One region of the Kocuria sp. HSID17590 genome, then DNA from elsewhere that is predicted to be linked to it. Evidence: riboswitches for the same ligand, from Rfam matches in the RefSeq annotation. Region 1 holds a riboswitch; the other holds the start of a gene.
The links. Region 1 has a riboswitch for S-adenosylmethionine ahead of D8M39_RS04775 (acyl-CoA dehydrogenase family protein). Riboswitches for the same ligand answer to the same signal wherever they lie in the genome.
Positions count from the first base shown of each region.

Region 2: another riboswitch for S-adenosylmethionine. It lies ahead of D8M39_RS01265 (cobalamin-independent methionine synthase II family protein); the one in region 1 lies ahead of D8M39_RS04775 (acyl-CoA dehydrogenase family protein).

Region 1 covers NZ_RBMB01000009.1:63,846-69,383, reverse strand. The annotation lists gene D8M39_RS04790 (glutamine amidotransferase) at 1-612, shown strand, start outside; gene D8M39_RS04785 (CPBP family intramembrane glutamic endopeptidase) at 638-1,978, shown strand; gene D8M39_RS04780 (M18 family aminopeptidase) at 1,968-3,347, shown strand; SAM riboswitch class I at 3,411-3,502, shown strand; gene D8M39_RS04775 (acyl-CoA dehydrogenase family protein) at 3,681-5,078, shown strand; gene D8M39_RS04770 (glyceraldehyde-3-phosphate dehydrogenase) at 5,202-5,538, opposite strand, start outside.
Region 2 covers NZ_RBMB01000003.1:68,786-74,323, reverse strand. The annotation lists gene D8M39_RS01275 (CoA transferase subunit A) at 1-119, opposite strand, end outside; gene D8M39_RS01270 (IclR family transcriptional regulator) at 292-1,125, shown strand; SAM riboswitch class I at 1,240-1,326, shown strand; gene D8M39_RS01265 (cobalamin-independent methionine synthase II family protein) at 1,341-2,552, shown strand; gene D8M39_RS01260 (MFS transporter) at 2,881-4,302, shown strand; gene D8M39_RS01255 (thiolase family protein) at 4,500-5,538, shown strand, end outside.

The DNA of each region.
Region 1 (5,538 bases):
GGGCAGTGGCCGGCGCTGGACCTGGACGAGTACAGCGGGATCATCGTGGGCGGCTCGCCCTTCAACTCGTCGGACCCGCCGGAGGAGAAGTCCAAAGCGCAGCGCACCGCGGAGACGTGGATCAGCTCCCTGCTGGACGAGGTGGTGGCCCGCGACTTCCCATTCCTGGGCGCGTGCTACGGCGTGGGAACCCTCGGCATCCACCAGGGCGCCACCGTGGACCACACGTGCCACGAGGACGTGGGACCCATCACCGTGACGCTCACCGAGGAGGGGGAGAAGGACCCGCTGCTCGCCGGGCTGCCGCACGAGTTCAGCGCGTACGTGGGCCACAAGGAGGGCACCCGGGTGATGCCGTCCAACGCCGTGCTGCTCGCCACGGGTTCCGTGTGCAGGGTGCAGATGTACCGGATCAAGAACAACCTCTACGCCACCCAGTTCCACCCGGAGCTGGACCCCGAGGGGCTGGTCAGCCGCATCATGGCGTACAAGGACCTCGGCTACTTCCGGCCCCAGGACACCGAGGCCGTGATCGACCGCGTGGTCAACGGGCCCGTGGTGGACCAGGCGCCCCGGATCCTGCGCGCCTTCGTGGAGCGTTACCAGCGCTGACCCGCGGACCCGCTACCGTGGACGCATGAGTCAGCCGAGCGCCCCGTGGTCCCGCCCGACACCCCCGCAGCAGGGTGAGCAGCCCCGCCGCAGGGACCCCGGTGCGCAGGATCCCGGCGTGCAGAACCCGGGTGCGCACGGCCTGGCCCGGCCGTCCGACGGCGGCCACGTCCCGGGCCCGGTCTCCGCCCCCGGCCCGATCAGCGCGGGCACCACCCGCACGTTCTTCTACCACCGGCTCGCGCTCGCGGACCGCAACCACCGCTGGTGGATGCCCCTGGTGGAGGGTGTCATCGGGGTGGGCATCTACCTGGTACTGAGCATCCTGTTCGGGATCGCCATCGCGTTCACCCTCCCGGAGTCCCTGTCCGAGGACGTCCTGGCGATGGACCAGCTGGACCCGGCGGTGTTCCTGCTGCTCTTCGGCTCCGTGGCGCTGATGCTGCCCAGTGTGCTGCTGGCCCGCCTGGTGCTGGGGCCCCGCCCGCTGGGGCTGGTCTTCTCCGTGGCCGGACGCATCCGCTGGACGTGGCTGCTCACGTGCCTGGGGGCCGCGGCGGCCGTGTACGTGGTGGTCAACGCCGTGGGGATCGGCCTGGACATGGTCACCGGCGGCGGCGTCCCGCAGCTCGAACTGGCGCCGGGCTTCGGGTGGCTCGTGGTGCTGTGGCTCGTGGTGGTACCCCTGCAGTGCACGGCCGAGGAGCTGGTCTTCCGCGGCTACCTCGCGCAGACCATCGGCCGCTGGCTCAAGCACCCCGCGTGGGCCATCCTGCTGCCGGTGCCGCTGTTCGTGCTCGGCCACACCTACGACGTGTGGGGGCAGATCTCCGTGGGGATCATGGCCGTGACCATGGGCGTCGTCACGTGGCGCACGGGCGGCCTGGAGGCCGGGATCGCGCTGCACACCGTGAACAACATGGTGGTCACCGCCATGGGCATGGTCGGTCTCGCGGACATGAACGAGACCTCCGGCAGCCCCTCGGACGTGGTCTTCGAGGTGATCCTCAACGGCGTCTACCTGGCGATCGTGTTCTGGCTCGTGCGCCGTCGTCCGGCCCTCGCTGTCACGCGCACCGTGATCCTCCCGCCGCCGCCCGCACCCCCGCGGATGCCCGAGCTGCACGCCCGCCCCGCCGCGATCGCCGCGGACTCCTCCGGCCTGGCCGCCTACGTGCTCAACCCCATCACCCAGACCTACATGACGCTGCCGCCGCAGTACGGTCCCTACTCGGTCCGCGACGCCCAGGGGCGCTGGGTGGGCGTGCTGGACACCCGCACCTCGCAGGGGCAGCCGCAGCCGATGCCCCCGGCGGACCGGGGCCGCCCGGAGGGCCCCTCCTACACTGGGGTCCATGACGAATAGATCACACGTGAGCTCCCCGTCCGCCGACGACGCCGCGACGGGCTCCACCCCGGAGGCCGCTTTCGCGCGTGGTCTGGGGGAGTACGTCACCGCCTCGCCCAGCCCGTTCCACGCCGTCGCCACGGCCGCCGCCGCGCTGGACGCCGCCGGCTTCACGCGCCTCTCGGAGACCGAGGCCTGGCCGGAGGGCCCCGGGGGCCGCTACTACGCGGTGCGCGACGGCGCCCTGATCGCCTGGGTGCTGCCGCCCGGTGCCGTGGCCGGTGCGGGCTACCGCGTGCTGGGCGCCCACACCGACTCGCCGGGCTTCAAGCTCAAGCCCCGCCCCACCACCGTCTCCCACCGCTGGTACCAGGCCGGGGTGGAGGTCTACGGCGGCGCGCTGCTGAACTCCTGGCTGGACCGGGACCTGCGCTTCGCCGGGCGCCTCGTGGTGCGCGGGGAGAACGGACCCCGCGAGGTGCTGAGCGCCACCGGACCCGTCGCCCGGATCCCGCAGCTCGCCATCCACCTGGACCGCAGCGCCAACGAGGCCCTCACCCTGGACAAGCAGCGCCACACCCAGCCCGTGTGGGGCGTGGGGGACGCGCAGGACGCGGACTTCCTGGCGGTGCTCGCGCGGGCGGCGCACGCGCCGTCGTCGGCCGGTGAACAGGCGTTCGAGGCCGTGGCACCGGAGGACATCCTGGGCTACGACATCACCGTGGCGGACACCCAATCTCCCGAGCTCATCGGGGCGCAGTCCAACCTGCTCGCGAGCGGGCGGCTCGACAACCTGACCTCGGTGTACGCGGGACTGCGCGCCATGACCGATCACGTGGCGGAGCTGGAGGCCGCTCCGCACGTGAGCATCCTGGCGGCGTTCGACCACGAGGAAGTGGGCTCCGAGACCCGCTCCGGTGCGGGCGGACCGTTCCTCGAGGACGTCCTGGAACGCATTGCGGCCGCCCGCGGGCAGTCGCGGGAGGAGCACCTGCGGGAGATCGCGGCCTCGGTGTGCCTCTCCTCGGACGCCGGGCACCTGGTGCACCCCAACTACGAGGGCCACCACGACCCGGTCAACACGCCCGAGCCCGGCCGCGGGCCCCTGCTGAAGATCAACGCAAAGCAGCGCTACACGACGGACGCCGTGGGCGCCGCACTGTGGGCCGGGATCTGCGAGGACGCCGGGATCGGGTACCAGGAGTTCGTGGCGAACAACGACATCCCGTGCGGCTCGACCATCGGGCCCATCACCGCCACCCGGCTGGGGATGCGCACGCTGGACGTGGGCGTGGGGCTGCTGTCGATGCACTCGGCGCGCGAGCTCGTGCACACCGGGGACCTGCTGGCGCTGAACGCCGCGGTCGCGAGCTTCTGGAAGGGCTGAGCCGGTCACGGGAGGACACGCGCGTTGACACCCTCGCCGCCCGCGTGATGAATTGAGCGCGTAACGCCATCCAGAGCGGCCGAGAGACGTGGCTCGTCGACGCCGCAGCAACCACCCGTGTCACGGGCCGGTGCTCCCGCCACGGCCGATGGACAGTGCTCTGCTCCGCTGACCGCTTCGGTGACCGTCGCCTTTCCCGCGGCGGGCTCGTCCGCGCCCCACGTGCGCGGGCGTCGCCCGGGGGTGGCCGGGTCCACCGCGCGGTCCTCGTGCGCATCCCGGCCTGAGGGGCACGGCGCGCGGTGCGGGTCCGACGCAGGGAGCCGTCAGCGCATGAGCACCACCCAGATCACCGAATCCCCCCGCACCCTGGCCCGCGAGGCCGCCGCACGGGACGTGGCCGAGGAGGCCGCCGCTGCCACCGCGCTGCGGGAGGCGGCCGCCGCCGGGGCGGTCACGGACGACGCCCGCGCCACCCGCTTCCCGCCCACCGGCGAGATCCCCACCGAGGAGCTGCTGCGGGTCTTCCGCCCCGTGTTCGCGCGGATCGCCGAGCGCGCCGTGGCCCGCGAGCAGGACCACGAGCTGCCGTTCGAGTGCTTCGGCTGGCTCAACGCGCTGCGCTTCGGGGCGCTGACCCTGCCGGTGGCCCGGGGCGGCTACGGCGCCACTCTCGCGCAGACGGTGGAGCTGCTCGTGGAACTCGCCGCCGCGGACTCCAGCGTGGCCCACGTCTACCGCTCCCACCTGGGCTTCCTCGCGAGCCTGGGCGCGGAGGAGGCGGACGTCTGGTTCCCGCGCGTCGCGGCGGGCGAGACCGTGGGCAACGCCGCCACCGAGCGCTCCGGCGCCGCGCTGGGCACCGCGGCCACGAGCCTGGTCCGCTCGGAGCCGGACGGCGCGGTACAGAACGGCACGGCGCCGGACAGTGCGTGGGAGCTCAACGGCACCAAGTACTACTCGACCGGGTCGATCTTCTCGGACTGGATCCAGGTCACCGCGCAGATCCCCAGACAGGAGGCCCGCTCCCACGCGCTCGTGGGCAGCGACTGGGACGGCGTGGAGATGGTCGACGACTGGGACGGCTTCGGGCAGCAGCTCACAGGCACGGGGACCACCCACTTCCGCGGTGTCCGGGTGCCGGCGGAGAACGTGCGGAACAGGGACGGTCGCAGCACGCAGGAGACCGCGGTCTTCCAGCTGGTGCTGCTCTCGGTGGAGGCGGGCATCGCGGTGGCCGCCGCGACCGCCGCGGCGGATCAGGTGCGCGCCCGGACCCGCGGCTTCAACACCGGCAACGGTGCGGTGACCCGCGAGGACCCCCAGGTCCTGCAGCGCGTGGGCGAACTCAGTGCCCAGGCGGCCGCGGCGCGCGCCATCGTGCTGCAAGCCGCGCGCGACGTCGACGCCGCCGTGGGCGTTCTCGGCCAGGACCCCCGGATCACGGACCCCGAGGAGCTGACGAACGCGTGCGAGCTCGCCGTGGCCCAGGCCCACGTGGTGGTCCCGGGGCTGGTCAAGGACGTCACGGACGGGATCTTCGACGTCCTGGGCGCCTCGGCCGTGTCCCGCTCCAAGGCCCTGGACCGGTTCTGGCGCAACGCCCGCACCATCGCCACGCACAACCCGGTGATCTACAAGGCGCGCATCGTGGGCGACCACCGAGTCAACGGCACGCCCATGTTCGGGCTCAACGCGATCGGCGAGGTCAGCCGCTCCGCGACCTCCTGACGGGACGTCCTGAGAGGACGGAGGCCGGCGGCCCCCGTGACCACCGACGACGGCGCCCGGCGACCCTCCGCGGGGAAGGTCACCGGGCGCCGTCGTGCCGGGGCACTGCCGCGAAAGGGCTGGCTACGGCAGCTGCAGCATGGAGATGTCCGCCATGCGGGCCATGACGCGCACCACCTGGCACGAGTAGCCGAACTCGTTGTCGTACCAGACGTAGAGGACCACGGAGTTGTTGTTCACGATGGTCGCGAGCCCGTCCACCACACCGGCGCGGCGGGAGCCCACGAGGTCCGTGGAGACGACGTCCGGGGAGTCCACGTAGTCGATCTGCTTGCGCAGGGGCGAGTTCAGGGACATGTCCTTGAGGAACGCGTTGACCTGGTCCTTGTCCGCCGGGGCGTTCTCCAGCTGGAGGTTCAGGATGGCCATGGACACGTCCGGGGTGGGAACGCGGATCGCG
Region 2 (5,538 bases), on a different contig from region 1:
ACCGACTCGATGAGGTCCCGCGGAATGCCCGAGAGACCGAACCCTCCCACCGCGAGGGTCATGCCGTCCCGCAGCGTCTCCGCCAGCAGGCCGGTGACGTCGTCCCTGAGTTTGGACATGGCCACCCTTTCCGGATTGTGTGCCCTGTGATCTGCCTCTCAGAGTAGGAACGGTTCACATCCTGGTCAAAGAAACCCGTGATGTGTCGCGGAACGGGCCACATTCTGGAAAACTGGCGGTTGATCGTCCACATCGTGGACAAGCGGGGCCTGGCGGGCAGAGGAGACGGCGATGGCGAGAGCGGCGGAGCAGCCGGGCGGCGCGGAACGGGCGCGGGCGACGACGTCGCGGGCCGCAGCGACGTCGGGCACCCAGGTGGTCGGACGGGTCGCCGCGGTGCTGCAGGCCGTGGCCGCCGCGGGAACCGCTGGCACCGCCGAGGTCGCCCGCAGCACGGGGCTCACCCGCCCCACCGCCCACCGCCTGCTCACCGCACTGGCCCACGAGGGACTGCTCGACCGGGACGACACCGGTCGCTGGGCGCTCGGCTTCGAGCTGACCATCCTGGGGGCGGTGACCGCTCAGCGCTACCCGGCGCAGGACCTCGCCACCCCGCACCTGCGGCGCCTCGCCGAGGCCACCGGCGAGTCCGCGTTCTTCTCCGCCCGCCGCGGGGACGAGGTGATCTGCCTCGAACGCGCCGAGGGCTCGTTCCCCGTCCGCTCGCACGTCCTGCACGAGGGCCTGCGACTGCCCCTGGGCGTCGCCTCCGCGGGGCTGGCCATCCTCGGCCACCTCCCGGACGAGCAGCTGGAGGGCGCGCTCGCCGCCACCCGCGAGCGCCGCAGTGAGCTCGGCCCCCAGCACGACGACGCCCACGTCCGCGGTCTCGTGGCCCAGGTCCGCGAGCACGGCTGGTCCCTGAACCCGGGGCGGATCGTGGAGGGCTCGTGGGGCATGGCCGCCGCGGTCTTCGACGCCTCCGGCCAGCCCCGCTACGCGCTGTCCCTCACGGGGATCGAGTCCCGCTTCCGCCCGCCGCGGCAGCAGCAGCTGGGCACCGCGCTGCTGGACCAGGCACACAGGCTCAGCACGGCACTGCGCACGGGCCGAGCGACGTCGTAGCCCGCCCCGCACGAGGCTCGCACACGGCCCGGGCGACGTCGTCGTCCGCCGAGAGTGCGCCACAGGCCCGCCATGATTCGCCCGCCCACCTCCGCGTGCTGTTGGATGGAGGGGCAACCATCCAGAGCGGCCGAGAGATCTGGCTCGTCGAAGCCGCAGCAACCGGATCACCCCCGGTGCTAATGCCAGAACCGATGGAAAGGACGCACCACCCCATGCCCCACAACACCGACCGCATCCAGACCACCCACGTGGGCTCGCTGCCCCGCACGCCCGAGCTGCTGGAGGCCAACAACCGTTTCCAGGCGGGCGAGATCGACCTCCCCCAGCTGGGCGAGGCGCTCGACGAGGGGGTCAAGGAGATCGTGCGCACCCAGCGCGAGATCGGCATCGACATCGTCAACGACGGCGAGTACGGCCACACCACGTCCGGCGCCGTGGACTACGGGGCCTGGTGGAACTACTCGTTCCACCGCCTGGGCGGGCTGACCCCCACGGACGAGGACCGCTGGAACGACGCGGAGAAGCACCGCTCCAGCCCGGGGCACATCGTGCTCACGAGCTTCCCCGACCGCCGCGACCGCGAGCGCTTCCGGGACGCCTACGAGGACCCCACGGCGGGCGTGCTGGCGCACCGCAACACGGTCTCGCAGCCCAAGATCACGGGCCCGCTGACCTACACGGGTCAGGAGGCGGTGGCCGGCGACATCCGCCGCGTGAAGGACGCGATGGCACTGAACGGGGCCACGCAGGGCTTCGTCGCCGCACTGTCCCCCGGCTCCTGCGCCCGCGTGAAGAACGAGTACTACGCCACGGACGAGGAACTGGTCTACGCCTGCGCGGACGTGATGCGCGAGGAGTACAAGGCCATCGTGGACGCCGGGCTGACCGTGCAGATCGACGACCCCTCGATCGCCGAGTCCTGGGACCAGATCAACCCGGAGCCCACGGTGGAGGACTACCTGGACTTCACCCGGCTGCGCGTGGAGGCCCTGAACCACGCCCTGCGCGACCTGCCGCAGGAGCAGATCCGCTTCCACCTTTGCTGGGGCTCGTGGCACGGCCCGCACACCACGGACCTGGAGCTGAAGTACCTCGTGGACCTCATGCTCACCATCAACGCGCAGGGCTACAGCTTCGAGGCGTCCAGTCCCCGCCACGGCCACGAGTGGAAGGTCTGGGAGGAGCACAAGCTGCCCGAGGGCAAGGTGGTCTACCCCGGCATGGTCTCCCACTCGACCAACGGCGTGGAGCACCCGGAGCTGGTGGCGCAGCGCATCGAGCAGTACGCCTCGGTGGTGGGCCGCGAGAACGTCATCGCCTCCACGGACTGCGGGCTGGGCGGGCGCTTGCACCCGCAGATCGCGCTCGCGAAGCTCGGGTCGCTCGTGGAGGGCGCGCGGATCGCCTCGCAGCGCCTCTTCTGAGCCCTTCCGCCTCTTCCAGCACCGACGACGACGCCGCGCGCGCCGTCACGCGGGCCCGACACCTCCACGGGGTGCCGGGCCCGCGGTGCGTGGTGACCCCGTTCTGCCGCGGCGTCGCGGGCGTGCCCACGCCGGTGCAGGGAGGGAACGTCCCACCGGGGAAAGCCTCGCAGCGGCGTCGTAACATATACGATTTTATACACGACATACGTGACCGGGCTCACACGCATGCGTACACTGCCGTTTCAAGACCAATCGGTCGGTTATTGCATTCAGGCCCCCGCCTCTGGCACCGCGGACGCCGGTCCGAAGATTCTGGAGATCCACCATGGCATCAACCACCACAGCGCCCGCGCAGGGCCACACCATGAGCCGCGAGGAGCGCAAGGTCCTCGCGGGCACGCTCGTGGGCACCACCATCGAGTGGTACGACTTCTTCATCTACGCCCAGGCCGCCGCGTTCATCCTGGCCGCGCACTTCTTCAACCCGCTCGGGGCGGAGAACGCGCAGCTCGCGCAGGTCGTCTCGTGGGCCTCCCTGGGCATCAGCTTCCTCTTCCGCCCGCTGGGCGCGATCGTGGCGGGGCACATCGGCGACCGCTTCGGGCGCAAGGTCACGCTCGTGATGACCCTGTTCGGCATGGGCGCGGCCACCACGCTGATCGGCCTGCTTCCCACCTACGAGAAGATCGGCATCGCCGCTCCCATCCTGCTGGTGCTGCTGCGCATCCTGCAGGGCTTCTCCGCCGGCGGCGAGTGGGGCGGCGCGGCCCTGATGTCCGTGGAGCACGCCCCCGTGAACAAGCGCGGGCTCTTCGGCGCGTACCCGCAGATCGGCGTGCCGATCGGCATGCTCATGGCCACCCTGTTCATGTTCGGCCTGAGCACCGCACTGACCCCCGAGCAGTTCGAGTCCTGGGGCTGGCGCGTGCCGTTCCTGTTCTCCATCGTGCTGATCTTCGTGGGCTGGCTCATCCGCCGCTCGGTGGACGAGTCCCCGGTGTTCCTGGAGATGCAGCAGCGCGCCAAGGAGTCCTCCGCGCCCCTGGGCCAGCTGTTCCGCAAGAACCCCCGCGAGGTCCTGCTCGCCGCGCTGATCTTCGCCGGCAACAACGCCGCGGGCTACCTGGTGATCGCGTTCTTCGCCTCCTACGGCACCAAGGTCCTGCACATGTCCCGGCCGGAGACCCTGGTCGCCTCCCTGGTGGGCGGCATCGGCTGGCTCATCTTCACCATGCTGGGCGGCTGGATGTCGGACAGGGTGGGCCGCAGGCGCACGTTCATGATCGGCTACGGCATCATCATCGTGTGGGCCGTCCCCATGTGGTGGCTGCTCAACACGGCGTCCCTGCCGCTGTTCGCCCTGGCCATCTTCGTGCTGACCATCGGCCTGGGCCCGTCCTACGGCCCGCAGTCGGCCATGTACGCGGAGATGTTCCCGGCCCGCGTGCGCTACTCGGGCGTCTCGATCGGCTACGCGCTGGGCTCGATCATCGGCGGTGCGTTCGCGCCCATGATCGCCGAGCTGCTGCTCGCCCGCACCGGCCAGGCGTGGACCATCGGCGTCTACATCTCCCTGCTGTCCCTGGTGTCCTTCATCGCGGTGTGCTTCGTGAAGAAGTCGGACCAGGGCAAGGACCTGCACGTGGCGGAGGTGCACCAGGAGTACGTCCAGGCGCACCCCGGGGAGAGCGTCCCCGCCGTTGCCGGCGAGCCGGAGGCCACCTCCGCGCGCCGCCCCCGGCACTGACGCGCCCCTGCGCACCCCGCACCGCGGCCCTCGAGGCAGGCCCGCGGGGCACCACGCGAGAGAAGGCCCGGCATCCCCACGGATACCGGGCCTTCTCGTCTCCATCGTGCGGGCGTCACCGATTGACGTGGCTCACACGATCGGGGAACCTGAGCAGTGAACGATCGGTCAGTAATCCTTCCCAGCTAGGAGTTGCCATGTCCTCTCTGCCGCAAGCCTTCCTCGTCGGGGGCGCCCGGACGCCCGTGGGCCGCTACGGCGGCGCACTGTCCTCGGTCCGCCCGGACGACATGGCCGCCCTGTGCATCCGCTCCGTGGTGGAGGACGCCGGGATCGACCCCGCACTGGTGGACGAGGTGATCCTGGGCAACGCCAACGGCGCGGGCGAGGAGAACCGCAACGTGGCCCGCATGGCGTGGCTGCTCAACGGCTACCCGGACACCGTTCCCGGCATCACGGTCAACAGGCTCTGCGCCTCCGGGATGTCCGCGATCACGATCGCCTCCCAGATGGTGAAGTCCGGTGCCGCGGAGATCGTGGTGGCCGGCGGTGTGGAGTCCATGTCCCGCGCGCCGTGGGTCATGGCCAAGCCGACCACCGCCTTCGCCAAGCCCGGGGACGCGTTCGACACCTCGATCGGCTGGCGCTTCACCAACCCCGCCTTCCTGGACGGGCCGCTGTCCCGGGACGGCAAGATGACCTACTCCATGCCGGAGACCGCGGAGGAGGTCGCGCGCGTGGACGGCATCACGCGCGAGGACGCGGACGCCTTCGCCGCGCAGTCCCACGAGAAGGCGCTGGCAGCGATCCGCGCCGGGCACTTCGAGAAGGAGATCGTCCCTGTGGAGGTCAAGGGCCGCAAGGGCGCGGTCACCGTGGTGGACACGGACGAGGGCCCCCGCGAGGGCTCCACCACCGAGGTGCTCGCCAAGCTGCGCCCGGTGGTCGCGGGCGGCTCCGTGGTCACCGCGGGCAACTCCTCCTCCCTCAACGACGGCGCCTCGGCCGTGATCGTGGCGAGCGAGCGGGCCGTGACCAAGTACGGTCTCACCGCCCGTGCGCGCGTGGTGGACGGCGCCTCAGCCGGTCTCGCCCCGGAGATCATGGGCCTCGGCCCGGTCCCGGCCTCGCAGAAAGTGCTGGAGCGGGCCGGGTGGAACGTGGGCGACCTCGGTTCGGTGGAGATCAACGAGGCCTTCGCCACCCAGTCCCTCGGCTCCATCCGCCGTCTCGGCC